Regions from separate parts of the Marinobacter sp. LV10R520-4 genome, predicted to be linked through region 1. Evidence: riboswitches for the same ligand, from Rfam matches in the RefSeq annotation. Region 1 holds a riboswitch; the other holds the start of a gene.
The links. A riboswitch is a leader RNA that binds a small molecule or an ion and turns the genes downstream of it on or off. The one in region 1 is predicted to bind cobalamin.
Positions count from the first base shown of each region.

Region 2: linked by a shared signal. The riboswitch ahead of ATG98_RS08120 (ribonucleoside-diphosphate reductase subunit alpha) and the one ahead of ATG98_RS06300 (TonB-dependent receptor domain-containing protein) in region 1 are both predicted to bind cobalamin.

Region 1 covers NZ_PDJM01000001.1:1,327,192-1,342,951, forward strand. Annotated here, with positions in the region: gene ATG98_RS06265 (cobyric acid synthase) at 1-367, opposite strand, end outside; gene cobO (cob(I)yrinic acid a,c-diamide adenosyltransferase) at 371-982, opposite strand; gene ATG98_RS22250 (cobaltochelatase subunit CobN) at 1,036-1,734, opposite strand; gene ATG98_RS06275 (cobaltochelatase subunit CobN) at 1,718-5,056, opposite strand; gene ATG98_RS06280 (cobyrinate a,c-diamide synthase) at 5,069-6,397, opposite strand; gene ATG98_RS06285 (ABC transporter ATP-binding protein) at 6,423-7,193, opposite strand; gene ATG98_RS06290 (FecCD family ABC transporter permease) at 7,202-8,161, opposite strand; gene ATG98_RS06295 (cobalamin-binding protein) at 8,192-9,115, opposite strand; gene ATG98_RS06300 (TonB-dependent receptor domain-containing protein) at 9,139-10,950, opposite strand; cobalamin riboswitch at 11,111-11,321, opposite strand; gene cobD (threonine-phosphate decarboxylase CobD) at 11,350-12,369, opposite strand; gene cbiB (adenosylcobinamide-phosphate synthase CbiB) at 12,369-13,355, opposite strand; gene cobU (bifunctional adenosylcobinamide kinase/adenosylcobinamide-phosphate guanylyltransferase) at 13,355-13,873, opposite strand; gene cobT (nicotinate-nucleotide--dimethylbenzimidazole phosphoribosyltransferase) at 14,063-15,154, shown strand; gene ATG98_RS06325 (histidine phosphatase family protein) at 15,147-15,760, shown strand, end outside.
Region 2 covers NZ_PDJM01000001.1:1,703,962-1,719,721, reverse strand. Annotated here, with positions in the region: gene ATG98_RS08125 (ribonucleotide-diphosphate reductase subunit beta) at 1-381, opposite strand, end outside; gene ATG98_RS08120 (ribonucleoside-diphosphate reductase subunit alpha) at 524-3,313, opposite strand; cobalamin riboswitch at 3,474-3,679, opposite strand; gene ATG98_RS08115 (DUF3047 domain-containing protein) at 3,811-4,503, shown strand; gene ATG98_RS08110 (FAD-binding and (Fe-S)-binding domain-containing protein) at 4,559-7,375, opposite strand; gene lldD (FMN-dependent L-lactate dehydrogenase LldD) at 7,432-8,586, opposite strand; gene ATG98_RS08100 (L-lactate permease) at 8,708-10,402, opposite strand; gene ATG98_RS08095 (GntR family transcriptional regulator) at 10,610-11,401, shown strand; gene ATG98_RS08090 (RNA recognition motif domain-containing protein) at 11,550-11,792, shown strand; gene ATG98_RS08085 (LLM class flavin-dependent oxidoreductase) at 11,802-12,800, opposite strand; gene ATG98_RS08080 (YkgJ family cysteine cluster protein) at 12,915-13,202, opposite strand; gene ATG98_RS08075 (diaminopimelate dehydrogenase) at 13,239-13,886, opposite strand; gene ATG98_RS08070 (RidA family protein) at 14,157-14,507, shown strand; gene ATG98_RS08065 (LysR family transcriptional regulator) at 14,639-15,562, shown strand; partial or broken gene ATG98_RS22840 (D-glutamate cyclase family protein) at 15,659-15,760, shown strand, end outside.

The DNA.
Region 1 (15,760 bases):
GGCTAAGCGCACGCCAGGCGGCCATCACCGCCACCATGGCCTCGGCTTTGTAGGCGTGATAATCCAGCGCGTCCATATTGCCGTGCACTTGGCCGCGCAGAATCACCTGGGCGCCGCAGTCGCTTTGTGGCTTCAGCAATACCGGGTTCATATCACTGTGGGGTTCAAGGCCGCACGCCAGCGCCTGCAGTGCGGTCGAACGGCCAATTTCACCGCCGTCTATGGTCACCGCGCTGTTCAGGGCCATATTCTGCGGCTTAAACGGCGCCACCGACACACCCTGGCGCGTCAACCAGCGGCATAAAGCCGCCACCACGGTGGTCTTACCGGCGTCAGAAGTGGTGCCCTGAATCATCAGTGTGACCATAATCTACAACTCAACGCCCTTTTGGGCTTTTATGCCCTGGTCTTTGAATGCGTGCTTCACCACGCCCATTTCAGTCACGGTGTCGGCCAAGTCAATCAGTTCCTGGGGCGCGTTGCGGCCGGTAACCACGACGTGCTGCATCTCAGGCCGGCCTTGAAGATCGTCCAGTACCCGATCCAGATCAATGTATTCGTACTTCAGCGCAATATTCAGTTCATCCAGCAAAATCATGTCGTAGCTTTCGTCTTTCAGCATGACCGCAACAATTTCCCAGGCAGCTGTGGCAGAGGCCACATCCTGTTCCCGGTTTTGAGTTTCCCAAGTGTAGCCCTGCCCCATCACGTGATAATCGACGTTAGGCAGATTGCGGAAAAAGGCTTCTTCGCCGGTGCTGAAGGCGCCTTTGATAAACTGCACCACACCCACTTTCATGCCGTGGCCCAGGGCGCGGGCAACCATGCCAAAGCCGGAGCTGCTTTTGCCTTTACCCGGGCCCGTCAGCACCAGCAAGACACCTTGCTCTTTCTGGGCGCGGGCAATGCGTTCGTGCATCATTTTCTGCTTGGCCGCCATACGGCGGGCGTGGCGTTCGGGGTCTTTAGCGCGTTCACGCATTTAATGGTTCCTTCTCAGTTAACGGATGAAAGGGCTGGCCCAGGCCAGATTCACTAACGGCAGCGTGAGCGCGTCAGGATCCCCGATGTCTGGCAGTCATCGTTCGCCGCACGCACGGACGGATACGCCGCGGTGCCGCCCTTACGGGCAGAACCGAAAGCTTCCCGCTGTTGCGGATCCAACTGACCTGCCACCCAGTCCATCAACGGATGGTCAGGACGGGTGTGGCCGCTTCCGAGCAGGCCATGGTTGATAATATTGTTGGCGAAATCACTTAATAGCGGTTTCAGGGTGAAGATATCCACCTTCCAGAACCCACGTTTGGCTGCTAGCAGAGCGATCGCCTGCATATGCGTCTTGACGTGGACATTGTGACCCTCACCCAGAAAGTCATCCAGGCCAAGCCCGTGGCGATCCTGAAAATACACGTCATTAACCTCATCCCAAACGCTTGAGCGAATCACCTGCGGGCTGGTTATCTGCCAGCCCCAGAGGTTATCCAGAAAATCGCTGCCCATGGTGCGGGCACCGGCATAACCATGCTCCATTAACGGTGCCAGCCACTGCGGATTCAAATTGCGGGCGCGAAGTTCAACCTGCAACGCGCGCTGAAGTGAATCGACACGCGGGTTCTTTGGATCCTCATACTGCAAAACCCGATTTTCCGGCGGTTCACCCCGCAGATGTTCCACTGCATTGGAGAGGCCGCCTTGAAAGTCGAACCCGTCGTCGTTATCAAGCAGGCCGTACAAATGGCTTGACCGGCCCAGATAGGTTTTGTCTACGGTAGGCTGCCTGTGTACCGGCGGCGCGCCCCGACTGCCCGGCCGCCAGCAGAACCCGGACATCGGCAACCCAGCGCGCGGCCACGCCATTGGTTGCAAGCGATTCAATGCCGCGCTCACGCAGGGCCACCGGCAATACCGACAGTGCCTGATCAAGGGCAGGCGCCAAATCCGGGTGGTCGTTAACGATCGTTTTTGCGGCGCCCGCCAGCGCGTAACGAGAGGCAAGGTCCAGCCATTCCAACTTGCTACCGTAAAGATCCCGGAAAAGTCCGGACGTGGTAAAAACCACATTGCGCCGCACCGGGTTATCGGTGCCCGGCCCGGCCGGCAGCCGCTCCAGGCCGTTAACAATACCCCGACTGTTCCAAACCGGCCGGATACCCATAAGTTTCAGACCGAAAGCGATCATCACGCCTTCGTCGCGCACCGTATCTGAAGCCCAGAGAACCAACGCATCACTTTCATCACGCTGTCGGGTACCGGTTTTTTCTGCCTTTGCGACCAGTTCCTCAGCCAGCGACCACGCAACTCGTGTTGGAATCAGGTCGTCCGACAAGGCATGGAAATTTCGCCCGGTGGGCAGAACCTCGGGGGTTCGTAACGGATCATTGCCTTGCCCTGGTGCCACAAAACGACCATTGAGCGCATTCAGCCAGCTCTTGCGTTCCGCCGCCGGCGAACCGGCCAGCTTCTGTCGCCAATCCGGGTTTGGTTTACCGGAGTCGCCTGCCATTGAGGTCAGCATGGTATCCAACATCTCAGGGGTCCAGTCCTGACCAAACACGTGCAGGCCCAGGGGCATGTAATGCTCTTGTATGCTGGTCACATAATGCCCGGCTTCGTGAACCAGCAATTCCGGCGACAACTCATCGACCGAGACCTCGTCGGCCGCAAGACCCATTTCACTGGCAATTTCATGTTCGATATCTTCGGCGATATCCAGTTCGGCAATTTTTTCCCGAAGCAACGCCAGCGCTCGCTCCCGGGTGGGGCTGTCGGGTTCGGTGGCAGACTGCCAGGTCTCCACTAACTGCCTTACTTCAAGCAAATTGTCGTACAGTTCGGTGGCCGCCAGAGGCGGCGTCAAATGGCTGATCATCACGCCCAGTGCCCGGCGCTTAGCCTGTATGCCCTCGCCAACGCCGTCCACAATGTAGGGGTAGATCAGCGGCAAGTCGCCACCCAGAAGATCCGGATAATCGTCCTCGGTCAGGCCCGCACGCCGCCGTGGCAGAAACTCACGGGTGGAATGCCGCCCCACATACACCAGCGCATCGGCCTTATAGTGATCCCTCAGCCAATGATAGAAACCCACGTATTGATGCGTTGGCGGAAAGGTGGTGTTGGCGTGAAGCAGCTCTTCATTCACCTCCCAGCCTCTTGGCGGCTGTGGCCCAATAAAGATGTTCCCGAACCGCAGACCGGGGAAAATCAGGCGATCATTCACCACCATCGACCGCCCTGGCGCCTCACCCCAACCCTTCAATCCTGGAAGGTCAGTATCGGTTAGTGCCACTCGCAGAGCATTCAGCTCGTTCTTATGGCCGCCTTCTTTCAGCCGGCGGATCCATAATGTTTCGTAGTCATCAAGACGGGCCAGGGCTGTGGGTCGATTGGGATGCTTCACATTTTCGATCAAATGCCGAAGGTCCCTCACGCCCCGGTCCAAAATACCCAAGGCCAGGCCCTGTTCAGCAAGTTGATGGGCCTGTTCGAGACGTTCATGAAGATACCCGGTAGGACCATGAACCATTTCCTGCTGCACGACGCCGGGCAGAGACTGCAGATAACCCCGGTAAGTCTCCGCGCTCATTGATGGTACCTCACCGGCCATTTCCTGCAGCGCGCGCGGGTCATCCGGCAAGCTGACGCCACGCTGCTGAATCAGGTCGAGTAAGGCTTCCGGGCTGTCCGGCAGGGTGCCGGTGTTGTAACCCTCAGCTTGCAACCAGGTCAGCATTTCAAACAGTGAGGCCGGCACGTCCAGATTATCCGCCCCCACATTCTGGCGCCCCGGGGGATGGTTGTAGTAAAGAATCGCCACCCGCTTGTCAGCGTTCGCTTTGGTTTGCAGCACCTGCCAGCGCTTAAGGCGGTCAGCCAGCGCTTGCACGCGGTTTAGCACCGGTTGTGTCAGCGTGAGTGCCACACCTGTTCGCGAATCAATCACTTCTGGTTCCGCCGTTGCCAGCACCATAGGCTGGCTGACGCCCTGAAGTTCCGGCATTGCCAGCTTATAATGCACTTTGTCGGCGGGAATCCCGTCAACGGATAACTGCCACTGATTGCGGGTTCGTGAAGCCAGCCTGAGCCCTTTGATCACCGGGACGTTGAGGCGAATGAGCTCCTGCGTTACCTGCAGACGGCCCTCGCCACCACCGATGGTAAAATCCTGCAGGCTGACAATGCCCGCCAGCGTCGCCGGCTGAATCGTCGCTTCCAGGGCGCTTAGGGCATCAAGGCTGGCACCGCCCCAGCGGGAGAGAATAGCGAAGCACTGCAGGTCTCGGGCTTTCAGGGCTGCACACATATCGTTCAGCAAATCCCGGTCGCCGGGCCGATCACCGCTATCAAGATCGAGAATCGCCACCACAGGGCCGTCTGCCAGCTCTAATCGGGAAGCGTCGGCGTTGGCTTCACCGTTCTGATAATAGCGGATGCTGGCACGGGGTTCGGGCTTTTCATAATCCATATCATGACCCGCGCGGGCCAATAGCCAACGCATCAGACCATCAAGGTACTGTGGCGTTCTGCCCTGATAGAAGGCCCTGCCCTCCAGCCAGGCGGCCTGGTCCGGAAATGCCGCCTGCCGGTCTGCCAAGTCATCACTGGCGTCAACACCCGCCGCTGGAGCAGCCACCAGCATTCTGAGCCCGGCATCGTCCAGCGACGCCAATGGCTGGCGACCATTAATCTGCGATAACCGGGAGATACGCCAATCACTGTTGATACCCAACACGGGCATCTGCCTTGCGGCGTCATCCGCAATTACTTGCTCTATTAGCGTTGCAAGACGGTTAACCTGGTCGCCAAATACCGCCGCCAACACCAGTGCATCTGCGCTCTCAAGCAGTTCAAGCACGTGTTCATCGCTCTGGACGGCAAGCTGTGCCGGGGTTCGTAACACCACTTGATGACCAGGGTTTCGATCCAGAAAGCGATGGGCGCCTGCGGCCATTTCCGCAGCTGAACGCTCCGAAACAATACCCATAACAGTGGCAGCCACCAGCGGCGGAGCCCAAATTGACATCGTCAGGGCGATCAAAAGGGTCTTCAAATATCGCATCAGCAGAAATCCTCATGCATCAGTTTTCTCCGAGGCGCTGGGGAATCTCAGTGGCTGGCCGCGAAAAATAGCGGCCACTAATGCGGGTGCCGATGGGAAATAGCCGTGGAAGTAGCTGCCAATCAGACCCTTCTCGCAGAACACGGCTTCGCTGCCGGTACCCGCTTGCTTATAGGTATGGGCGGCAGGCTTCCAGGAGGTCTCAAGCGTAGAACGGTGATAGGTGTGGCCCCGCAGTTCGCCTTCTTTTGCCGTCAGGCTGTGCATGCCCAAACCCTGTAAGCGCTTGGCCATGGCCGCGCGGCCCGGAATTAATCCAAGCAGCGAATGCACAGCCCCTTCTTTGTCTGCCAGCTCTTCTGCACACGCCATAAAGCCACCACATTCGGCCAGTATCGGCTTGCCTGCGTGGTAAAAAGCACGAATGGAATCCATCATTGTGGTGTTGTTTGCCAACGTGTCGCCATGCAGCTCGGGATAGCCACCGGGAAGCCAGAGGGCGTCTGCCGGTGGTAACTGCGCATCGGCCAGGGGTGAGAAGTAATGCAGCTCTGCGCCCATCGCTTCCAGCAGTTCTGTATTGGCGCGATAGATAAAACTGAAGGCCAGGTCGCGGGCGATGGCAATGCGCACACCCGCCAGCAAAGCATCGGGTTGTGAGCGCTCTGGCGCTGCGATGGCCACCGCTTTTGGCAACACATCCAGGCCCGCCGCTTTGAGCACTTCGGCCGCCTGATCAAGCTGTTGATCCAAACCTTCCAGCTCTGCCGCCTGAACCAGACCCAGATTCCGGTCCGGAATGCTCATGGCGTCATCCCGTGGAATAGCGCCCAGCAGGCTGATGCCATCCGGCAAGCGTTCTTTCAGCATGTCGCCATGGCGCGGGCTGCCAACTTTGTTGGCAATAACCTGGTACACCGACAACTCAGGGTCAAAGCTTGCCAGCCCCAGCACCAGGGCACCGAAGGTTTGCGCCATGCCGCTGGCGTCAATCACCGGCAGTGCCGGAATACCCAGCCGTTTGGCCAGATCAGCGCTGGACGGGGTGCCGTCGAACAGCCCCATGGCGCCTTCAATTAAAATAAGGTCGGCGTCCTGTGCGGCCTCTGCCACCCGCCAGCGGCATTCGTCTTCTCCGGTCATCCACGGGTGCAACTGATACACCGGCTGGCCGGATGCTACTTCCAGCACCATCGGGTCCAGGTAATCAGGGCCGTGCTTGAACACCCGCACTTTGCGACCAGCATTGCGGTGCAGGCGCGCCAAAGCGGCTGTAACCAAGGATTTACCCTGCCCGGAGGCGGGTGCGGTAATCATTACTGCCGGGACGGTTATGGTCATTGATCAGCCAGATTCAGAGTGATGATTAAAAACTAACGGGTACAAATACGGGCGCACCATCTGCTTCTACGGTGATTAATTTCTGGTTGTAGAGCCGTTCAAGCGCTGCCGGCTCCAACATATTCTTAGCGGGCCCCCAGCAGGCATCGCCGTTGGTATAGAGCAAAAGTACGTGAGTGCACCAGCGTGCCGCCAGATTCAGATCGTGCAGGCACATGAACACGGTTTTGCCAGCACCCGCCTGATCCCGCAGCAGATTCATCACCTTGACCTGGTGGTGCAAATCCAGGTGATTTGTGGGTTCGTCCAACAGCAGGATATCGGGGTTTTGGGTCATCAGGGTGGCGATGGCCACGCGCTGACGTTCGCCTCCGGATAGAGTGTTCAGTAAACGATCTGACAGCTGATTCACGTCCAGCGTGGTCAAAGCCTGCTCCGCACGACGCAGATCTTCACCCTGCTCACTGTCCCAGGGCGATAACCAGGGGTGGCGACCGATCAAAGCCGTTTCCAGAACGGTCGCCGGAAAACTGTCCTGACGTTCCTGAAACACCAGGCCCAGTTGCCGGGCTATATCGCGACGTTTCAGTGCGGTGAGCGGGCTGTTGTTCAGCTGCACCTGGCCACTGCGGGCGGGCAATAATCCGGCCAGTGTGTGCAATAACGTGGTTTTGCCGGCGCCGTTGGGGCCCAGCACGCCCCATATCTGACCGGGCTCTATGCTCATGTTCAAAGGGAAGCCGTCAGGCCGGCCGGGTACGTTGATGACCAGATCGCGAGTGTTCAGAGTGCTCAGCGTGCTCATCAGCGGCTCCGGTGCAGCAGGTATAGGAACGTGGGCACGCCCAGCAAAGCAGTAATCACACCAACGGGCAACTGTTCGGGCGCAATCACGGTGCGTGCAAGGGTGTCTGCCAATACCAGCAAGGTACCGCCAGCCAGTGCGCTGGCAGGAAGAATTATGCGCTGGTCGTTGCCCAGAATCAGTCGCAGCATGTGGGGCACAATCAAGCCAACAAATCCGATACTGCCTGCGGTGGTGACCGCTGTTGCTGTCAACAAACTGGCCAGAACGTAAATTGTCCACTCCAGCGGTCGCACCGACACGCCCAGCGCCGCGGCTTGCATGGGGCCCCGCGCCAGCACGTTCAGATTACGGGCCAGGGGCATAATCACTACAACTGACACCGCCAACACTACAACTGCCGGCCAGGGGGAGCGGGCGTAGGATACATCGCCCATCAGCCAATACAGCATTCCAGGCAATTTGTAGGAAGGGGTAATGGCCAGCATCAGGGTAATCACGGCGCCCCAGCCGGCCGCAACTACAACGCCGGTCAGCAACAGGCGTGACGGTGTCCAGCTGCCGGTACCGTGGGCAAGGCCAAACACCAGCACGGTTGCCAGCATGGCGCCGGCAAAAGCCGAGCCCGATATGATCAACGTGCCCATTCCCCCCAGCATGGCCAGTAATGCGCCAACTGCTGCGCCACCGGAAAGCCCAAGCACGTAAGGATCAGCCAAAGGGTTGCGCAGCAATACTTGCATCAGAGCGCCCGCCACGGCCAACAGCCCGCCGGTGCCAAACGCCGCAAGCGTGCGCGGCAATCGCAAATCCAGCAACAGGGTTCGGTGCAACGTGCTGCCTTCTCCCTGAATAACCTGCCACAAATCCGCAGGCGAAACCGTCACGCTTCCCAGCGCCAGCGCAAAAGCCATGGATGCCAAAGCCAACATACCAAGACCGAGCAGAGAGCGGGTCATCGTCTCATAACCTGAATGTTAACCCCGGGCCTACAAATTTTCACGAGCGCTTTCCAGATTCTCACGGGCATTTGCCAACTTTCCGCACACCGTTTGAATAGCATCAAGCAATCTCGGCGTAGGCCGGGAAATGGGCGAAGCCGGCACGAAAAACAGATTGTTTTTTTCCACCGCGGTCAGCCCCGCATACTTCTTCCATTCATCCAGCTGTTCGTCGCTGACGCCTTCAACGCTGCCGGTAAGAATGGCATCGGGGTCCGCCTGTAATACAACTTCTGCGCTGATTCTGGGTATTAACCTTTGCATGTCGCCAAACACATTCACGCCGCCACACAACTTCAGCACTTTGCCAATCAGGTGCTCGTTGTTAACCGTCATTAACGGTTTTTCCCACACTTGATAAAACACCGGTATGGGTTCAACGCCAGCGTACTGCTGTGTTAAAGCGGCAATACCTACGCGGAAGCGCTCGGCTTCGGCAAAACCTTCCAGCTCGGTGCCCGCAAGCGTGGCAAGCCGTTCGATAACACTGGACACCCCCGCAAAGGTGCGGGGTTCTATAGCAAAAGTGGACACGCCCAGCTCTTGAAGCAACTCAACCTGTGCTGGCGGATTACCTGTTACCCAGGTCACCACCAGATCAGGATTGAGCGCGATCAGGGCCTCCATATCTACCCGGGTGTGGCTGCCCACCGACGGCAACGTAAGCGCAGCCGGGGGATAGTCGCTGTAATTAACCACGGCCATCACTTTGTCGCCGGCGCCGGCTGCGAACACCAGCTCTGTGGCGCCAGGCGACAAAGTGATAACTCGCTGTGCCGGGGCTGCTATACACAGCTTTTTCCCGGTGTCGTCGACAGCGCAACGTTGCGTCTCGCTGGCTGATATCGGATGCGCCGAGAATGCTGTCAAAAGCCCTAAAGCAAATCTGAAATTCAGCCCGCGAGAAGCCACGCCTTTACTCCTGCATTTATAACTTACTGGATGTCGTAACGAACGGTCAGCATGGCTGTGCGGCCTGCTGAGATGTAGTTCAAGTTCTTGGATTTCTTGGCGGTTGAATACTCTTTGTCTAGCACATTAGCCATCGTTAAACGGGTGCTCCAGTTTGGTGCGAAGTTCCAGCCTGCGCGGAGGTCCAAAGTGGCAAAACCCGCCAACAGATCGGTATTGCTTCTATCGTTGTAACGTTCTCCTTCAGCTATAAACGTTCCACCAGCACTCCAGTTTCCAAGCTGCTTACTCAAATCGAACCTTATCGTCCTGTCTGCGCGCCGCTCGAGCTGCTTTCCAGTTTTACGATTTTCTGGGTCTAGTAGCGTAAGAGCAACATCGCTTCTCCAACCGTCATGCTCAAAGCCAGTGCTCCACTCCAATCCTCGAATACGCGCTTCATTGACATTCATCGGCGACCATATGCCACTGGACCCGGGCTGCCAGGCGATCAAGTTGTCAACATCAAGCTGAAACACAGCAGCGTCCCAAAACCAGCGTTGGTAATGACCGCTAACCCCTAATTCTACGCTGCTAGATTCCTCCGCTTTCAACTGCGGGTTTGCACCAGGATAGTAAAGGTCATTAAATGTTGGCGCACGGAACGCTGTACCATAGCTCAAACGCACCCGATGAGAGCGATCAAACGAGTGCCCGAAAGCGATCGCTCCTGTTTCATTCTTGCCATAAGCTTCATTATCGTCAGCGCGTAAACTCATTTGCAGGTCGGTAGGGCCAAAGTTCAATCTCAGTTGGCTATACAAGCCGGTATTGGTGCGACTGTCTTCTGCATAATCTTGACTGCTGCTGATCTCATCCGACGAAAACTCAGCCCCCAACGCCAGTTCATGCACACTCCAGGCAAATGTATTATCCCAACGTGCGGTTCGTGTACGTGTATCGTAGTTGTCGGGGGTCCCCGAAGTAGGGAAGTTCTCTGTCTCGTCCCGAGACTCTGAAAACTGGACGGCATTGTTCCAGTAGTCACTAATTGGAGTTTCTAATCGCAAGCCAACTGTGCGGAGCATAAAATCAATGTCGCCGCCCTCATATTCTGTATTGCCTTCACTTTGAAGTACTAACAGACTCGCTTCGCCGCCTGAATCCAATTCGTGAACCACCCGTGCGACTCCGGCGCTATTATGAAAACCTTTGTCTTCACCATTGGTAACGATGGCGGTGCCGTCTGTTTCTTTATGCAGTCCACTAAGGCTAAGGTGCGTATTTCCAGAGCGAACAGACACTCCAGCACTTCCCTCACGCGTATTAAAGTTTCCAGCACCTGCTTCTACCCAGCCCTTGGACGCGTCATTTGGGCTCAACGTAAACGCCTGAATCACACTGCCAACTGCATCGGAGCCGTACAACGAGCTCCTTGGGCCCCGAACAATCTCTACTCGTTCAATCAACTCAACAGGCAAGTATTGCCAAGAGGCGCCGCCACTAGTGGCAGACCGCAGGCGAATACCATCCACCAACAACAGAGTTGAATCATTGGCCGTGCCCCGAGCATACACAGTGGTGGCTTTACCGAAAGAACCACTGCTAGAAACTGTCACACCCGGCTGCCCTCTCAGTAATTCGCTAAATTCGGATGGACTTTTTTCCCTGATACTCTGCTCATCAATCACCGTCACCGACGCCAAGCTTTCACCCACAGTTTTAGGGCCAAGCGTAGCAGTAACAACAATCGGATCCAGAGTCGCGCCGGTAGATTCCTGGGCAACCGCAATAGAAAGAGGACTTAATGCAAAAGGCACCAGCAGACTGCCGGCAACAAAGTGGAAAACTTTCATAAAATGCACTCAAAGCCACACCACGCGCACCCGCATGGCTGATTTTTTGGTGCTGCAAAGGGAAGCGACGGCCGGCCGCAAACGAAGCGGACGCCTTCCAAAAGGTGGGGAAATGCCGTGAAACAGGGTCGGTGTTTACCCACCGCAACTGCCCTCCGCAGCGTTCGGTGTGTTAACAGGCCGGTCTCCGGACTTGTGAGCTGTATTGCTGAACGGCGCAAGCCTTCCCATGCGTTTGCACAGTGGCACCTTTCTTAGCCGTTCACTCACTTACCGTTGCGGGGGCAGTGCCGGACTTTAACCGGCTTCCCGTTTCACTGTTGTGGCGATGATGATTACGCCAGAACAACACCTGAAAACGAACTCAAGGCTAACAACGCGTTAATGTCTGGTCAATGATTAATCACGAACGGCGTCCGCCAGTGCCGCTTCCAGACGGCGCCATTGGCTCTCGTCTGGCGCCAGGCCGAAGCGCACCATCCCGGGTTGTTCAAATATTCTTACCAGCACTCCCTGCGCGGCAAGGCAGTCCGCCAGTATGGCCGGTGCATCGGTGCGAACGGTGTGGAACAACGCGCTTCCACCCATCGGGTTCAGCCCGGCTGAGTGCACTATTTCTCTTAGCCGTTGGGCGCCGCCCTGCAAACGGGCACAGGCACTTTGCTGCCAGTTTAAATCCAGCAGCGCCTGCGCCATCACGTGGCGCGCGGGGCCATTCACCGCCCATGGCCCCAGCTTTTCCGTCAGCGCGCTCGCAAGATTCTTATCGGCAAGCACAAAGCCGGCACGTATCCCGGCCAGGCCAAAGAACTTCCCCAGTGAACGCAGAACAATCAGGCCCGGCCGGCCGCTCTGGCAGGCCAGGCTAAAAGCCGGCGTTGAGTCCATAAAGGCTTCGTCCACCACCAGCCAACCACCACGTTTTTGCAACCGCCGATGCCAGCGCAACAGCGTAGAGGGAGGAATGACTGCACCCGTGGGGTTGTTAGGGTTGATCCATACCAGCACGTCAAGCTGATCCAGCCAACGATCATCGCAACCCGAGGCACCGCCGTGGATCTGTTTGGGGCCTACTGGAACAATATCGTGGCCGGCAGATCGCCAATGGTGCCCGTGCTCGCGATAGCCGGGTACGGGTATGCCTACACGGCAGGGGTTGCGTAAGCTGGGCAGCGCCATAATGGCGGCCTGACTACCGGCAACGGGCACGCAACCAGCAACCAGGGGGGCGCCAGACCAGTTGCGGATAATCTCTTCCAGGCCATCGTCTTCTTCTGGCAGGCGCTGCCACACTTCTGATGGCAATTCTGGCACCGGCCACCCCAACGGGTTGATGCCGGTCGACAAATCCAGCCACTGTTCGCGGGGAATGCCCCAGCGTTTTGCCGCGTTATTCAGCCGCCCGCCGTGCTGTGGCATCACGACCCCGCCACCGCGGCAACAAGGCCGGTTATGACGAATATAACAGCCAACCAAAGCCAGGTGCCGTGGCGTACTAGCGCAATAGCCGCCTGGATACTGTTGGCACTGGCCGGACTGGTGCCGCCAAGATACGGGCGCTGTTTTACACCTTGCGCATAGGGCGACGGGCCACCGAGTTGAACATTTAGTGCACCCGCGCCGGCCGCCATCACAGGGCCGGCGTTGGGGCTGTCCCATTGGGGCGCCTGCCGGCGCCAGCAGTACCAGGCCAGCTTGCGATTGCCTAACAGCGTGTAGGTGAGTGCCGTAAGCCGCGCAGGCACCCAGCCCATTACGTCGTCCAGCCGGGCAGCCGCGCGGCCAAAATATAAAAACCGCGGGTTGCGATAACCCCACATGGCGTCCAGCGTATTCACCGCACGATGCGCAACAACGCCAGGAATACCGCCCACCAAAAACCAGAAAATGCTGGCGAATACCGCATCAGCGCCATTTTCCAGCATCGATTCGGTTGCAGCCGCTGCCACGCCTTTTTCATCCAGGGCGCTGGCCTGACGGCTGACGATGCGGCTGACCTGCTCCCGCGCTTCATTCAGTTCGCCTCTTTGCAGCGGCTCTGCCACCGCCAGGCCGTGCTCTGTCAGGCCCCGGAGGGACAGCGCGAAATACACTGCCACAGCCTGGGCCAGCAGCAGCCAGATGCCGTCGAGTGCAGCAGACAACCCGATCGCCAAAAACAGCAGAGGCAGCACAAGCGCACACAGGGCTAAAACACCCAGAATAAGGCTACGCCAGGCATTTTTTGGCGCTTTGTTAAGAAGGCGTTCCAAAGCGCTGGCCAGAGTGCCAAAGCCTGCCAGTGGGTGGAGCCGGCGGGGTTCACCCAATAATCGGTCAAGGGTAAGGCTCAGCAAACAAACCAGAAAAAGCCCACAAAAGTGAGCGAAAAGGGAGTCGGGAAAGGATTCAACAAAAAGAGTCATTACGATTTTAAAGTCACCGGCAAACCGGCGACGCTCATCATTACCGTGTCGCAGCGCTCAGCAAGGGCCTGATTCAGCCAACCCAGTTCGTCGCCAAAGCGTCGGGTAAGTGGGTCCATGCCAATAATACCCAGCCCCACTTCGTTGCTGACAATAATCAGCTTACCCGGGTACTGGGCCAGCTGTGTTAAAAACTCTTCCCGCTCCCACGCGAAAACGGTCTCGCCGGCGTGCAGCAGATTACTCACCCACAGGCTCATGCAGTCCACCAGAATGCAAGGCGCTTTTTGGTCTGCGCTGGCATAGAGTGCAAGCACTGAGGCCAGGGCCAGGGGCTCTTCACTCAAGCCCCAGTGAGCAGGCCTTTGGCGCTGATGGCGGTCAATACGCCTGCGCATTTCGTCGTCGCCGGCCGTTGCGGTGGCGAGGTACACCACCTCGCCGTCGGTGTTGCGGGCAAGGCGTTCCGCCATCGCGGTTTTACCGGAGCGAATGCCCCCAATAACCAGAGTGTGCATGTTGGTTTCAGTCCTCAGGGTGAAAAAGTAGGTGGTAGCCGGCAAGCTGGCGGGCCTTGAACTCTACCGGATCTGCACTACTCAGAGTATCATCCAGAGTCTATCGCCCTAACTATCGCCCCGACACCGGCTATTACATTGTTGGCCATTGCCGTGGCGCTACGCGTTTGCAGTTTACAGGTAATTATCATGTTATTTCCCGTCAGTTGGACCAACCCGCCCGCGCTTCCTTCCGCCCATTTTTTGGAGCTTGCCACACAGCGCCAGAACACGCTGACCAAGCCTGCGGGATCATTGGGCCGGTTGGAAACCATTGCGACGCAGCTGGCCAGCATGCAAAGCTCCAAGCAGCCAATAGCTGACAAGATTCATATCAGCATATTTGCCGGCGACCATGGTGTCTGCGCGGAAGCCATTTCTGCCTACCCGCAAGCCGTCACCGCTCAGATGATTGCCAATTTTGCCAACGGCGGCGCCGCCATCAGTGTGCTGGCAAAACTTTTAGGTGCGACGCTGGAAGTGATCAACCTGGGTACCGTTACCGACACGCCGGATCTGCCGGGTGTGATTAACGCCCGCATTGCGCCCAGCACCCGTAACTTTGTAGAGATAGACGCAATGACCAGCCAGCAGGTCACCAAAGCCATACACTTTGGTGATGAGGCCGCCCAACGCGCGGCCCGTGCTGGTTGCCATCTGTTTATTGGCGGCGAAATGGGCATTGGCAACACGACCTCTGCGGCCGCCATCGCCTGTGCGTTGCTGAAAAAAAACCCGATGCGACTGGCCGGGCCTGGTACAGGTCTGGACAGCGCCGGGGTGCGCCACAAAGCCGAAGTGATTATTCGGGCACTGCAACGCCACAACGATGACCAAACCCCCATGGCGGTACTCAAGGCCTTTGGCGGCTTCGAAATTGCCGCTCTGGCCGGCGCCATTTCAGGCTGTGCTGCCCGAGGCATACCGGTACTGATAGACGGTTTTATTGTGTCGGTAGCCGCGCTGATCGCGGTGAGTGAACAGCCCGATATTCGCGCCTGGCTGTTGTTTTCCCATCGCTCTGCCGAGCCCGGCCACCAGGCTATTCTGGACGCACTAAAGGCCACACCGCTATTGGACATGGGCATGCGGCTGGGCGAGGGCAGCGGAGCAGCGTTGGCGGTTCCGTTGATACGCACAGCCTGCGCTCTGCACAATAATATGGCCAGTTTTGACACCGCGGGCGTAGATAACGGCCAAAATGATGCACCTGAATCTGGAGCGAACAGCCGCAATGACTGACACCACCACGATTTTTGATGTGATCCGCCATGGCGAACCGGAAGGCGGGCCCATGTATCGGGGCAGTAAAGACGATCCTCTTAGCACCGCCGGGTGGCAGCAAGTGCGCGATGCCATTACCAGCGCAGATCATTGGGACGTTATTGTGAGCTCACCCATGCTGCGCTGCGTTCATTTCGCGCGGGAACTGGCAGAACGCTATCAAATCCCCCTGCACCTTGATGACGACCTGCGGGAAATTAACTTCGGCGATTGGGAAGGTCGCACCGCTGACGAAGTGATGGCCACCGATGGCGAACGCCTCAGCCAGTTCTGGGCCAATCCGGTCACCAACACCCCTCCCTCGGGCGAACCGGTCAGCGACTTTCAGACCCGGGTAGTTGCGCGTTGGTATCACTGGCAGGAACAGCTTGCGGGCAAACGGGTGTTGATCGTTTGCCACGGCGGGATTGTGCGGATGATTGCAGCAGATGTGCTGCACATACCGCTGGAACATGCGTTTTCCGGCATAAGCACACCTTACGCCTGCCGCAGCCGCATTCAGGTCAACACCTCCAGCCACGGCCGATTTCAAAGCCTGATCGGGCACGGTTTAATCAGCGACTG
Region 2 (15,760 bases), 380 kb from region 1:
TTCGTAAACCTGGCGCGCCTGGTAAATCTGCAGCTCGGGCGCGGTCATTTTCTCCATGACCGCCAGGCCGATGTTGCGCATGGCGATGATGTCGGAGGTGGTCAGGTAGGCCAGCACGTTTTCGAATACGTGCTTTTCTGCCGGGTTCAGGCGGTGGTGGTAATCGTGAACGTCTTGCGACATGTTCACGTCTAGCGGCGTCCAGTGGTTTTTGTTGGCGTTCATGAAGTATTCCCAGGCCCAGGGGTACTTGAATGGGGCTAGCTGGTTTATGTCGGTTTCGCCGTTGATGACGCGCTTGTCGGCAGCGTTTACCGGGGCAATGCTGCTGTCTAGGGCAATCTTGCTTTCGGGTTTTTTGTCTTCGTCCCAGTTCAACATGGTTTGTTCCTTTGAGTACGGGGACAGACTTGAAGTCTGTCCCCTGGGAGTTTGTTGGTAAATAGGGGACAGACTTCAAGTCTGTCCCCGGGGTTTGGGAGTTGGGAGTAAGGGGACAGACTTAAGTCTGTCCCCAGAAGGCTTACTGGCACGCTTCGCAGTCTGGTTCGTCAATGCTGCAAACCTGGGGCTGCGGCGCGGCGACTGTTGCGGCTTGTTCGTTGGCGCCGGTGGCGCCCAAGGATCGCAGGTAATAGGTGGTTTTCAGGCCGCGCTCCCAGGCCAGTTGGTAGAGTTCGTCGAGTTTTTTACCGCTGGGTTGGGCCATGTACAGGTTCAGGCTTTGGCCTTGGTCAATCCACTTTTGACGGCGTGATGCGGCTTCTACCAGCCAGCGGGCGTCTATTTCAAACGCGGTGGCGTAACGGGATTTCAGTTCGGTGGGTATGCGCTCGATTTGCTGCACGCTGCCGTCGTAATACTTCAGGTCGTTCACCATCACGTTGTCCCACAAGCCTTCGGCCTTCAGGTCACGCACCAGCGAGGGATTCACCACGGTGAATTCGCCCGACAGGTTCGATTTGACGAACAGGTTCTGGTACGCCGGCTCGATGGATTGCGACACGCCCACGATGTTGGAAATGGTGGCGGTAGGCGCAATGGCCATCACGTTGCTGTTACGCATGCCGTGCTTGGCGATCAGGTCGCGCACCGGCGCCCAGTCCAGGCGGCTGTCGGTATTCACGCTCAGGTCACCTTCAAGGCGCGCCGCTTTCAGCAGTTCGATGGAGTCGATGGGCAGTATGTTCTGGCTCCACAGCGATCCTTCATAGCTTTCATAAGCGCCGCGTTCGGCCGCCAGCCGGGCAGAGGCGCGAATGGCGAAGTAGCTCAGCTGCTCCATGGCCACATCGGCAAATTCGACCGCTTGCGGGCTGGTGTATGACAAGCGCAGAGCGTAGAGCGCGTCTTGGAAGCCCATCAAACCCAGGCCTACCGGGCGGTGTTTCAGGTTGGAGTTACGCGCTTGGGGTACGGCGTAAAAGTTGATGTCTATAACGTTATCAAGCATCCGCACGGCGGTGTCGACGGTGCGTTCCAGGCGCTTTACATCCAGCTCGCCGTTGTTGATGTGGGCGGCCAGGTTTACCGAGCCCAAGTTGCACACGGCGATTTCGTCGGCGCTGGTGTTCAGGGTGATTTCTGTGCACAGGTTAGAGCTGTGAACCACGCCTTTGTGTTGCTGCGGCGAGCGCAGGTTGCAGGGGTCTTTGAAGGTTATCCACGGGTGGCCGGTTTCAAACAGCACGGTCAGCATTTTGCGCCACAGCTGCTTGGCGGGGATGGTTTTGAACAGTTCGATTTTGCCTTCTGCCGCCAAGGCTTCGTAGTGCTGGTAGCGCTCGCGGAAGGCGTTGCCGTATAAATCGTGCAAATCGGGCACGTCGTTGGGGCTGAACAGGGTCCAGTCGCGATCTTGGCGCATGCGCTCGATCAGCAAATCTGGCACCCAGTTGGCGGTGTTCATGTCATGGGTGCGGCGGCGTTCGTCACCGGTGTTTTTACGCAGTTCCAGAAACTCTTCGATGTCCAGGTGCCAGCTTTCCAGGTAGGCGCACACGGCGCCTTTGCGCTTGCCGCCCTGGTTCACGGCCACGGCGGTGTCGTTCACCACTTTCAGGAAAGGCACTACGCCCTGGCTTTGGCCGTTGGTGCCTTTGATGCGTGCACCCATGGCCCGCACCGGTGTCCAGTCGTTACCCAAACCGCCGGCCCATTTTGACAACATGGCGTTATCGCGAATAGAGCCGTAGATGGCTTCCAGGTCGTCGCCCACGGTGGTCAGGTAGCAGGACGACAGCTGGGAATGGCGGGTGCCGCTGTTGAACAATGTGGGGGTAGACGACATATAGTCGAAGGACGACAGCAGGTCATAGAACTCGATGGCGCGGCTGTTGGGATCGTCTTCACGCAAGGACAGGCCCATGGCCACACGCATGAAGAAGACCTGTGGCAGTTCCAGGCGGTCTTCTTTCCAGTGCAGGAAGTACCGGTCATACAGAGTCTGCAGACCCAGAAAGCCAAACTGTAGGTCACGCTCGGGTTTCAATGCGGCGCCCAGGCGTTCCATGTCGAAAGCGGCCATGGCTTCGTCCAGCAATTCGTAACGAATACCGGCGTTGATGAAGGTGCTCAGGGCTTGCGGGTAGACGTCGACAAGGCTTAAAGAGGTGTCGAGTTTCAGCGCGGTTACGCTTTCTAGCCGCAGCTGTTCCAGCAGCAGACGGGCGGTTACGGCGCTGTAGTCCGGTTCGCGCTCTATACGGCCGCGGGCGGTCATAATCAGCGCCGACAATACTTCGGATTCGTCGATGCCGTTGTACAGGTTGCGGATGGATTCTTCCACCAGGGATTCGGCGTCAATGCCGTCTAGCCCGAAGGCTGCGTTGTCGACCTGCTGCTTCATCAAGCCCAGGTCTAGCGGTACGGTGCGGCCGCCAGCTTGTTTTACGGTCAGGGTTGGGTGAGCCTCTACCGGCTCGTGCAGGGCGCGTTCGCGGGCGTGCTCTTCACGGTAGAGAACGTAGGCCCGCGCCACTTTCTGCTCCTCGGCGCGCATCAGAGCCAGTTCTACCTGGTCTTGAATGTCTTCAATGTGAACTTTACCGCCCGCTTTCAGGCGGCGGCTGATGGCCTGTACCACCTGATCGGTTACCCTGTGAACGGCGTCATTTATGCGGGCAGAGCCTGCCGCCTGGTCGCCTTCCACCGCCAGAAACGCTTTGGTCACGGCAACACTGATTTTTGAAGGGGTAAAATTGACCAGGTTGCCGTTGCGCTTAATCACTTGCAGCGACGCCGCGGTGGCGGTGCTCGCAGCGGGGGTTTCGGCCTGTAGTGTGTTCGACAGATCGTTAGAGAGGGTAGACATAGCGGGTTATCCTGAATACGCGTTTATTCGTTGTCTTCGCGTACGCAGGCAGTCACAACCGAGGCAAGTTTTGAAGGTGCCATCAGGCAGTAACATGCACCAAGCCATGCAGACTGGAGTGCTGTTACTGAAACTGTTGCTGCTCACCTGTGTCGCGAAGGTGCAGTGATGCGTTCTTGGCAGGTCTTCGGACTTAGGGGCGTGAACGGTGTGTCTGTTCGTTCGGCCTTGTGTGGCGACTTCCCGGCAACTGCCAGTGTCTCTGTGCCACACTTGTTCCCCAATACCGCTGCGCGTCAGTTCCGGAGTCTCACCGGATTCCCGTTACCAGCTATAGTGATTTGAGCCGTTAAAAAATAATCGTAGCTCACTACATCTGGTATTTGACCAATAACAAACACACTATATACGGGAATAACCCAATGAACAAGATTCTCTCCACACTCTCGACATTCCCGACACCACTCTCAACAACCCTCCCGATACTGGCGTTGTTCATGTTCAGTTCAGTCGCATTTTCTCAATCAGAAGAGACAGCGCCCCACCTACCTCGCTTCTCTGAAATGACAAGCATCACCGACGGCTGGGAGCCGCTGGAATTTCCCAACATAGATCAGCATTCCCGCTATCAACTGTTGGTTGAGGACGGCGTGCAGGTGGTCAAAGCCGACACTGCGGGAAGCGCATCCGGGCTGATAGCGCGGTTAAACGTGCAACCTCAGAGTTCGTTGATTCTGCGCTGGCGCTGGAAGGTGTCGAATGTGTTTGCCAAGGGCGATGCCCGCAGCAAAAGTGGCGATGATTACCCGGCACGCATTTACGTGGCTTTTGAGTTTCAGCCCGACAACGCCGGGTTTTTTGAGCGCGCAAAACGCAAAGCGGTGGAAGTGGTGTTCGGGGAAACGCTACCGGGTAATGCCATTAACTACATTTGGGCGAACCGGCTGCCTATCGGCGAATGGGTGAATAACCCTTACACCGATAAAACCCGAATGTTAGCAGTGAGCAGCGGTGCGGAAAAAGCCGGGAATTGGGTGAGCGTTGAGCGGGATATTATGGCGGACTACCGCAAGGCCTTTGGTGAAGAACCGCCAGCCATTATCGGCATTGCCATCATGTCGGATTCCGACAACACTGGGGAGAATGCGAGCGCCTGGTACGGCGACATTCAACTGTCGTCGGCGCTATAAGGTTACAAACCCGCGCAAAACCACCAATAATCTACACCTAAAAACCGGCTGATATTCAGTTTTGTACGCTTTTTGGTTGAGTAACTCTATCCACCAGATACACCAGGCTGTGGTAATCCACGCCACTGTGACTGCTCAAACCAATTTCACAGGTACGGCTGGTAGATACGCCCTCGGTGCAATGCTGAACCACCGGCTGCAAGGTTCGCAAAGCGTGGCCGTTCAGTTCCGGCGTGGTGAAGCCTTTGTCGCCGGCAAAGCCGCAGCAGTGAATGTCATCCGGCACCACTACATTGGTGCTGCACTTACGGGCAATATCAATCAGTGCCTGCCCTTCCCCCAAGTGCTGGGTACTGCAGGTAACGTGAACCGCCACCGATTCGCTCTGCGGCATAAACTCGAGCCGGTCGAACAGATGGCTGCGAATAAAGCGCACCGGGTCATAAATATCGAGGCCGTGATTTTGCTGTTGCAGCAGTCGCAAGGTGCAGGGACTGGTGTCGCAATAAATCGGGTCGCGGCCGTCGCGGCTGGCACGTTTTACTGCCGCCAGCATTTCGCTGCGTTTGCGATCCGCCTGCTGTGGGTAGCCTTTGGACGCAAATGGCTGTCCGCAGCACAACGAATCCATGGCCTCTGGGAACACGACTTCGTAGCCGGCCTTTTCCAACAGCTGGCGGGTTTTTTCCAGCAGCGGCGCTTGCTCGCTGTCAGAACGGGCCGGGCCCATGGCGTGGGACACGCACGCCGGCAGGTACACCACCCGCGGCTTTTCCGTTGCTACCGATGGCTTCGCATGTTCAACCCAGCGCACCGGTTGCGGCATGGCTGGGTTCCAGGACGGTACACGACCACCGCTGAGTTTTTTGCTGGCTTCGGTCCAGCGCTGCAGCCGAGGCGCTCCTAACAATCGATTGGCGGTGTCGGCCGCTTTCAGCATCAGCCGGGTGCCCTTCAGGGCCGTCGCAAAGTGTGCGGCCAGCCAATCGGCGCGAGAATCGTAATGCGCCTTGTCGGCGCGCAACTCGCGCACCAGGTCACCGGTGTTAATACCCACCGGACAGCGCTGGGCGCAAAGACCGGTAGCGGCACAGGTGTCTATACCCTGATATTGGTAGGCTTCTTCCAGCTCACGAGTGTCTACACCGGCACGCTTTTTGGCCTGAATATCACGCCAGATCACAATGCGCTGGCGCGGGCTCAAGCTCAGGCCTTCAGACGGACACACCGGTTCGCAGAAGCCGCATTCAATGCACTTGTCGATAATCTCGTTGGCCGCCGGCAGCGGCTTGAAGTTTTTCAAATGAATGCCCGGGTCTTCCGACAGCACCACATCCGGATTCAGAATGCCCTGTGGGTCCAGCAGGCGTTTTATTGTCCACATCAGCTGGTAGGCATCGGTGCCCCACTCGAGCTCCACAAACGGCGCCATATTACGGCCAGTGCCGTGCTCGGCTTTTAACGAACCGCCAAACTCCACCGCCACCAGTTGTGCCACATCGCCCATAAACGCTTCGTAGCGGGCCACTTGCTCAGGCTCGTCAAAGCTTTGGGTGAATACAAAATGCAGGTTGCCCTCCAGCGCATGACCGAACAGGATGGCCTCGTGATAGCTGTGTTTTTCAAACAGCTTGATCAGGCGGTTAACGCCCTCCGCCAGCTGTGGAATGGGGAAAGTTACGTCTTCGATAATAACGGTGGTACCGGTGGGACGAACCGCACCAACGGCGGGAAAGGTGCCTTTGCGAATGGCCCAGAGCTGGCCAGACAGAGTAGCGTCTTCGGTGAAATCAACCCGTTGTTCCACGTGGAACGGCGCCAGCACTGTTCGAATCAGCCCGATCTGCTCATGCAGCAGCGATTGGCTGGCGGCGCGGGTTTCAATCAGCAAAGCGCAGGCATCGTCGGAAAGGTTTTTCACCCAGGCCGGCAGGCCGGGCTGATTTTCCACCGAGCGCATACTGCGCCGATCCATTAACTCCACCGCGTCCACCGGCTGTTGCTTCAACAGGGGCACGGCGCGGCAGCAGTCTTCAACATTACCGAACACCACCAGAGTGGTGGCTTTGTGCGGGTACTCGGGCACGGTGTCGTAAGTAACCGAGCTGATAAAACCCAGGGTGCCTTCGGAGCCCACCATCAGGTGGGTCAGAATATCCAGCGGGTCATCAAAATCCACCAAGGCATTCAACGACAGACCAGTGGTGTTTTTCATCCGGTATTTGTGACGGATTCGCTCGGCCAGCGGGCTGTTGGCGCGGGTGTCCCGGCCTAATTGCGCCAGCTGTTCCAGCAGTTCGCTGTGGCTGCTGCTGAAGGCGGCTACGCTGGTGGGGTCTTCGCTGTCTAACACCTGGCCGTCTGCCAGCACCAGGCGCATGGCGTTCAAAGTTTTATAGCTGTTTTGCGCGGTGCCGCAACACATGCCGCTGGCGTTGTTCGCCACAATTCCGCCAATTTTGCAGGCGTTAATAGATGCGGGATCTGGCCCGATTTTGCGCCCCAGAGGCGCCAGCACGGCGTTAGCATGCGCGCCAATCACTCCGGGTTGCAGCCGAATACGGTCACCGTTATCCAGGATTTCCCGCTTATTCCAGCCGTCGCCCAGCACTATGAGTAACGAGTCGCTGATGGCCTGGCCCGACAAGCTGGTACCGGCAGCCCGAAAGGTGACCGGTACTTGGTGCTTACCCGCCAGCAGCAGCAACGCAACAACTTCGTGTTCAGCGTTCACCCGCACCACCAGCTTGGGAATCAAGCGGTAGAAGCTGGCGTCGGTGCCAAAGGCCAGTGTGGACAGGGGATCATCAAAACGCCGCTGCTGCGGAATCAGCTGATTCACGGCACTCACAAAATCGGCGGGCAAGCTCATAGTATCTCCCGGGGGCACTCGTCTGTGGCTGCTGATACATTGCTGCTAATACGTCGTTATTGGGCAGCCCGCTTTAATTCACGAACCAACAAATCAGGGCTGATGTCGGCAATGGTTCGCGCGCCCGTTAACACCATGGCTACGCGCATTTCGCTTTCAATCAGTTTCAGCAGATTCGTAACACCCGCTTCGCCATCCGCCGCCAGTGCATAAATGTAGGCGCGCCCGATCATTGTGCAGTCGGCGCCAAGAGCCAACATGCGCAACACATCCAGACCGGTGCGGATGCCTGAATCCACCAGAATTTTCATATCACCTTTCACTGCGTCCGCAATGGCTGGTAAGGCACGACAGGTAGAAGGCACACCATCGAGCTGGCGGCCACCGTGGTTCGATACAATGATGCCATCGGCACCAAAGCTGCGGGCATCACGGGCGTCGTCCGGGTCCAGTATGCCTTTGATGACCATCGGGCCATCCCAGAACTCGCGTATCCACTCCAGGTCTTTCCAGCAGATGGACGGATCAAAATTGTCGCCCAGCCAGCCAATGTAGTCGCCCAGGCCAGTAGCGCTGCCGCGGTAAGCGGAGATGTTGCCCAGGTCATGGGGCTTGCCCAGCAAGCCCACATTCAACGCCCAGTGCGGGTGCGTCATCGCTTGTAATATGCGACGTTGCGCCGCGTAGGGCCCACTCATACCGGAGTGGGCATCGCGGTAGCGGGCGCCGGGTACTGGCATGTCTACAGTGAACACCAGGGTGGTTACACCGGCGGCTTTGGCCCGCTCCAGCGCGTTGCGCATAAAGCCGCGGTCTTTCAACACATACAGCTGAAACCACATAGGCCGGCTGATGGCGGTGGCCACTTCTTCAATCGGGCACACCGACACAGTCGACATGGTAAACGGCACGCCCAGATTGGCAGCGGCACGTGCAGCCTGCACTTCACCGCGGCGGGCGTACATGCCGGTCAAACCTACCGGCGCCAGGGCTACCGGCATTGACAGGGTTTCGTCAAACAGCTCGGTGCTCAGGTCTAGCTGGGTCATGTCATTCAATACCCGCTGGCGCAGGGCAATGTCTGACAGGTCTTCAACGTTGCGCTTAAGCGTGTGCTCGTTGTATGAGCCGCCGTCGATATAATGAAACAAGAAAGGTGGAAGTCGGCGTTTGGCCGCGGCGCGGTAATCGGTAGACGCAGAAATAATCATCAGGCATGTCCTGTTCAGTTTGCAGGATGTGCGCCCCGCAAGCACGGGACGCCTTCAATGCAATGTCATTGAGCCTTCAGCTAACTAAAGAGCCCTCAGCTGACGAATAGCCATCAGCCAGTTAAAGAGCCATTAACGGGTCTGTAAAGTCCAGCACATAGGCCGCAATCAAAGCAATTATGCCCGTCATCAGCACGTAATACAGCGTTGGCCATACAGTGCGGCGCAACGTTGCACCCTCGCGGCCAAGCAGCCCAACAGTAGCCGATGCCGCCACTACGTTGTGAATGGCCACCATATTACCGGCAGCAGCACCGATCGCCTGAACCGACACCATTAACGCGGTCGACAAACCAAGGTTGGTGGCAACACCAAACTGGAACTGGCTAAACATCATATTGGAAACGGTATTGGAACCCGCCAGGAAGGCGCCCAGAGCACCAACGCTCGGTGCCACCAGCGGGTAAATGCCGCCTACGGTGTCGGCCACATAGCTGGCCATCAGAATTGGCATGCTGGGCAGATCCGCGGCGTTAACGCCGGAGTTGATCAGAATGCGCACCATGGGCACCGTGAACAGCAGCACAAAGCCCGCACTGAGCAGCACGCCGCTGGATTCTTTCACTGCATCGCCCAGCTCTTTCACCTTCATGCGGTGTATAAAGAACGTCGCCAGCACCACCATTACCAGAATACCACCGGGCAAATACAGCGGCTGAATACCCGCGCCAATGCCGGCTTCACCCAACAGATTGCTGAAGCTCAGTGATACGGACTTGAACAGCGCGGTCACTTCCGGGAACACCCGGCTAACCACCAGCAACACCGCCACCAAAAGATACGGGCACCAGGCGCGGAAGCTGCTCATGGGCCTGGCCGTCAGCTCGTCCAATTTCATTTCGATGGTGCCCAGCCATTCTTGCGGCCAGTCTTTACGATCGGCGAAGTCCCAGGTGGTTTTTGGAACCAAAAAGCCTTTGCGCGCCGCCGTAGTAACGATTGCCAAGCCCACCAGGCCACCCATCAGCGCCGGAAATTCAGGCCCCAGAAAAATACCGGTCAGCACGTAAGGTATGGTGACCGACAATCCAGCAAACAGGGCAAAAGGCAGCACTTCAAACACCGCGCGCCAGCTTCTGTCCTTACCAAAAAAGCGCACCAGCATAATCACCATGATAAGAGGCATAAACGTGCCAACAATCGCGTGGATAGAGGCGACCTGAGTGGTGATCAGCTGCAGGTACGCGTCCCAGCTGGAGCCATTAGCTGCCAGTTGCGCACCAATGGTGGCGGTATCAAGCCCGGTATTCACCCCGACAATAATCGGTGTACCCACAGCACCGAATGACACCGGCGTACTCTGTACCAACATACCCATCAATACAGCTGCCATGGCCGGGAAACCGACGGCCACCAGCAAAGGCGCAGCGATGGCTGCCGGTGTTCCGAAGCCCGACGCACCTTCAATGAAACAGCCGAACAACCAGGCAATGATAATAGCCTGAATTCGTCTATCTGGGCTGATGGTGGTAAAGCCGGCGCGAATAACCATGATGGCGCCAGAATGTTTGAGGGTATTAAGCAGCAAAATAGCGCCAAAAATAATCCACAGCAGACCCAGTGTGATAACCAGCCCCTGCAGGGAAGAGGCCAGCACCCGGTTAAAAGACATGTCCCAGGCAAACAGGGCGATGCCGACACTGGCCAGATACACCAGCGGCATGGCCTGCCGAGCTGGCCAGCGCAGGCCGATCAGCAAAATGCCGGCCAGCAGAATGGGGACAAAGGCAAAAAAGGCAAATAAACCCGTCGACATAAAAGAGCTCCTGTACTTGTTATTGGCTGGGCTTTTTTGTAATTGGTAATACCAATTTACAATCCAGCGCTAACAGGTTAAAAAAACATCAGGTGCGGTGTCAAACGAAATTTAATAGACATTAGTATACGTAGTCGTACAGGGGTATTGATGAAGACGGCAAAACCTTGTTAAATTTAGAAATTGGTCTTACCAAAGGTGTCAAAGATGGAAATGCCACAAATTCGCCCACGCCGGCTGTCTGACACAATTATGGACCGGCTGGAAAGCATGATTCTGGAAGGCGCCCTGAAGCCCGGCGAACGGCTGCCCGCAGAGCGGGCTCTGGCTGAACAATTTGGGGTGTCGCGGCCGTCACTGCGGGAAGCAGTGCAGAAGCTGGTGGCCAAAGGGCTGCTGATCAGCCGTCAGGGCGGCGGCAATTACGTTAGCGATAAGCTGGGATCCAGCTTTAGCGACCCGTTACTGTCGCTGTTGGAAAACCACCCCGAAGCCCATCAGGATTTGCTGGAGTTTCGCCACACTCTGGAAGCAGATTGTGCCTACTACGCCGCCTTGCGCGCCACCAAAGTAGACCGCCAACATTTGCAGGCAGCCTTTGATGAACTTCAGGCCTGTTACAGCGATAGTCCCCACAGCCAGGAGGCTCGCTCCAAAGAAGGCGTTACCGACGCGCGCTTTCACATGGCCATTGCCGAGGCCAGCCACAACATGGTGTTACTGCACACCATGCGTGGCCTGTTTGACCTGCTCAAACGCAACGTGGTGACGAACATCGGCGGCATGTACGAGCTGCGTGGTGAAACTCGCGAGCGCCTGGTGAACCAGCACAGCGCGCTGTTTCAGGCCATTATGGAAGCACGGCCAGACGACGCCCGGCGTAGCGCAGGCGAGCACATCAGCTATGTGCAGGAAGTGTTAGCGAACAATCGCGAAGCGGAAATGCGCACGGCGCGCGCGGAGCGTTATCGGTTTCTGGAAAATTTCGACAAGCACTAGTCGCCAGCTGGAACACGGCAATCCACCTTTATGATCACCAGAAAAAGCCGCTGCAAAACGCAAAGTTGCCTGTGGCGCTTGTTCTTATCCAGCCATGCTGAAACAATCGCTGACATCACTTTCTTTCACCCTATTACTATGGCCTAACATGCAACTACTAGTTCGTAATCTCGCCCGCACCACCACCGAACAGGAAATCCGCGAGCTGTTTGAGGCACATGGCACCGTGACCGAATGCACTCTGGTTCTGGATAAAGAAACCGGCAAATCAAAGGGCTTTGGTTTCGTTGAGATGCCTGACGCAAAACAGGCCAAACTGGCCAAGGCAAAGTTGCACGAGACCCGTCTGGGCACCAACAAAATTCGGGTAAAAGCCGCTCAGGAAAAATAACCGGCCCGGCTAATTCTTGAGCGCAGCCAGAATCTCAAACGAACGCAAGCGGTCCTTCTGGTTATAGAGATCGCAGGTGAAAAGAAGTTCGTCCGCCTGGGTGTGCTGTAAAAGGGTTTGCAGCTTCTGTTTGACGGTGTCGCCACTGCCAATCATCGCCAGACCCAGAAAATCTCGCACGGTTTGCTCTTCCTGGGGGTGCCACAGGCCATCCATACTCGCCACGGGCGGGCGCATCTTCAGGCTCTGGCCACGGATCAGCGACAGTATACGCTGATGGGTCGTGGTGGCTAAAAACTCGGCCTGCTCATCGGTGTCTGCGGCAACCAAAGGCACACCCAGCATCACATAGGGCTTGTCCAGCCATACCGAGGGCTGAAACTGGCTGCGGTATATTTCTATCGCCTGCATCATCATGCGCGGCGCAAAGTGCGACGCAAAGGCGTAAGGCAAACCCTTTTTTGCCGCCAGTTGTGCGCTGAACAAGCTGGAACCCAATAACCAGATCGGCACGTTGCTGTCCACGCCCGGCATAGCCACGACTTTTTGGCCTGGCTGGCGCGGCCCCAGAAATGCCTGTAGCTCTTCCACGTCCGCAGGAAAATCATCCACACTTCCGCTCAGGTGTTTGCGCAAAGCGCGGGATGTGAGTGGGTCAGTGCCAGGCGCACGGCCCAAGCCCAGGTCAATACGGCCCGGGTAAAGCGCTTCCAGAGTGCCAAACTGTTCGGCGATCACGATGGGCGCGTGGTTTGGCAGCATCACGCCCCCTGCCCCCACGCGAATTTTCTGCGTGCCCGCCGCCAGATAACCAACCACAACCGCGGTGGCGGAGCTGACAATGGCGTCCATATTGTGGTGTTCGGCCACCCAGTAACGGTTGAAGCCTAACTCTTCCACGTGTCTGGCCACCTCCAGTGAGCGATGTAAAGCCGGCGTTGCGCCTTCATCGCTGTCTTTTGTAGAGGCTAAATCCAAAACTGAAAACGCTACATCATTTATGTTCATTGCCAATCACCCTTCCAATTCGTGCTGTCGCGATTTGAGTAGCTCGCGTAATAGTAGCTAATTGACACAATAACACACCGACACGGGCAACAAGGCTTACAGTCTTGAAAGACGCTAAGGCACGGCACGCTCAACGATGCACTCGTAGCCGCCCATTTCAAACTCGCGGCAGATGAACGGGCGCTTCTGATAGATTGAACAAGACATGGTATGGCGGTCCAACGCGGCGCACCAGCCATCGTCCAGTCGGGCCATGGTGCGGCTACCCCACTGGTCAGTTGCAATGAAGCGCTCTGGCACACCAGTCTCGGTAATCAGCATGACTTCCAGGCGGCAACAGCAGGCTTGGCAGCTTGAACAGCTGATGGAGCTGTCTGGCAAATTCTCGGCTTCAATCCTCATTGGAATGGGCCATTGTATTCTCCGCGAGCGTTGTAATCAGAGCAGCTCTTTACGCAGCTGCGACGGACTTTTGGGTGACAGCAAACCCGGTGCAACATCAAACACGGTTTTGGCTCCAATCTCACCTGAGCGGGCCAGCCTAAAAACAGCCCGAGCGTATGCCACCAGAACACGGGCGGTGAACTCAAAGTTACTGCCCAGAGCCAACGAGCACTCGATGATCTGTTTGTTTTGGGTATCGGTATCGGTGTTACTTTCCGGCAAAATGGTTTCACCAAACAAACGGTTCAGTGACGCCAGACCGGGGTCCCAGCCCGCAGCCAAAAGCGCAATGTTGCCGGACTTTTGCGCTGCATCATTCAGTGCTGCGAAGTGTTCATTCACTTTTGCATGGGTGTCAAAACTGTCCACGGTGTTGAAAAACTGCGTCAGGTATGGCCCCTGTTCTGGCAGATCGGCTTTAGAGCCGCCACACAGAATCATCACATCCACTTCATCCTGATACTGCTCAACATCCGCCATGGCGTATACCGGTACCTTACGATCCAAAAGCGTCACGCTGGCAGAATCACGGCGGCTAAACACGCAAATCAGCTCCATGTCCGGATTTTGTGCCAAAGACGCTTCCACGCCCCGGCCCAAATTGCCATAACCGGCAATGGCTACTCTTATCTGATCTGTCATGGTTATTGAATCCATTTTATTAAAAAAATTTTGTATGCGAGGACGCAGCTTCGAGGGCTTCGCAGACGCCTAATTCGTAGGTAATCGCATAAAATAGATCCATAAAATTAGCACGATGATACGCGAACTTTCAGCCTGCATCAGAAAGTACCGTTTGGCACTTCCAGAAACCGATGACCGCGCCACCAAAAAAGCCTTAAAAGTGCGCTTAAGCGCCATAACAGCATTGCTGTTATCATCTTAAGCCAGATTTCTTACCAAGAGGGATTTATGGAAATTCAACGATTTGAAACAGGCACTCGAATGAGCCGCGCTGTTGTTCACAATCAGACCGTGTATCTGGCTGGCCAAGTCGGCAACGCCTCTGATGACGTGGCTGACCAAACCCGTGAAGCGCTTGCGCGCGTTGATGCACTATTAAAGAGCGTTGGCTCCAGCCGTGAAGATTTATTGCAGGTGGTCATCTGGCTGTCTGATATGGCCGACTTCGAGGCTATGAACGCGGTGTGGGACGCGTGGGTACCGGCTGGCCATGCCCCTGCCCGGGCTTGTGGTGAGGCACGCTTGGCAAGGCCTGAATTAAAGGTTGAATTGATCGTTACGGCCGCAGCAAGAGGCTGATTTTACAGAAGCCAAACAACGCAAAGATGCAGAAACAAAGACCAAAACGTCGCTGCTGGATGCGTTGTTTTGTCAGTGCCCGCCAGCTTGGCTTATGGTCTGACTATATTGTCTGCAGTTGAGCGGTAATCATGAAAATTCGAACACTGGAAACTTTCGTCTGGATTGCAAGACTTGGCAGTTTCCGGGCGGCGGCAAGCCGGGTCTACGCTTCTCAGCCTACTGTTTCTGCTCGGATTGCTGGCCTCGAAGACCAACTGGGCGTGGAGCTGTTCAATCGTTCAGCCAAAAAGGTCGCGCTCACTGCCAAAGGCCGGGAGTTCCTGGTCTTCGCAGAAAAAATGCTGAGCCTACATGGGGAGATGATGCAGGCGGTGGCGAAACCTTCATCGATTCAGGGCACTGTGCGCCTGGCGGTTTCAGAAACGATCGCACATACATGGCTACCGCAACTTATTGAGCGGGTCAGTGAGGCCTATCCTGCTGTCAACCTGGAGCTTGATGTCGATATCTCCGTCAATCTGGCCGAGAAACTGGTCAACCACGACATTGATATCGCATTCCTGATGGGAGGCGTGAACCAGCCCGGCATCATCAACCAGAATCTCTGCCATTATTCCCTGATCTGGGTGGCCAGCCCCAAGCTCAACATTCCCGACAAGCCGATGTCACTGGCGGAATTGTCCACCTGGCCCATCGTAACTTACCCAAGAAATAGCGCACCCTACATAGCCATTCGCTCCCTGGTGGACCCGATGAACCACTCCACGCGGATTCACGCAAGTTCGTCGCTGTCCACGATCATTCGGATGACGGTGGGCGGCCTGGGTGTCAGCGCACTGCCCTGGGAAATTCTCCAGCACGAGCTCAGTACGGGTACCTTGCGCCGGTTTGTGGTCAATGCGGAGCTTCCTGACCTGGTTTTCAGCGCCGCTTATCGCGCCACCGCCGGCGGAAACGTGGTGCAGGCTATCGCAGAACTGGCATTGTCCATCGCAGAAGCGAGAGTGCCAGCTCCAAAAATCCCCTCTGCACACCCCGACAACACTCACTGATCAGTTTTTTCGATCACGGCTGATCCCAAGTTTCGAATTGTATTAATCGTCAGCTGCATCTTAAATGTTTAAGTCATCCATTTTTGAGGCAGAACCATGGCAGCGTCCCACACCCTGAATGCGCACTCCACACCCAAAGCGGTGCGCGAGGCCGCCCGGAAAGGCTTGCTTACCGGCCCGACCTCCGGCCTTGCCAGC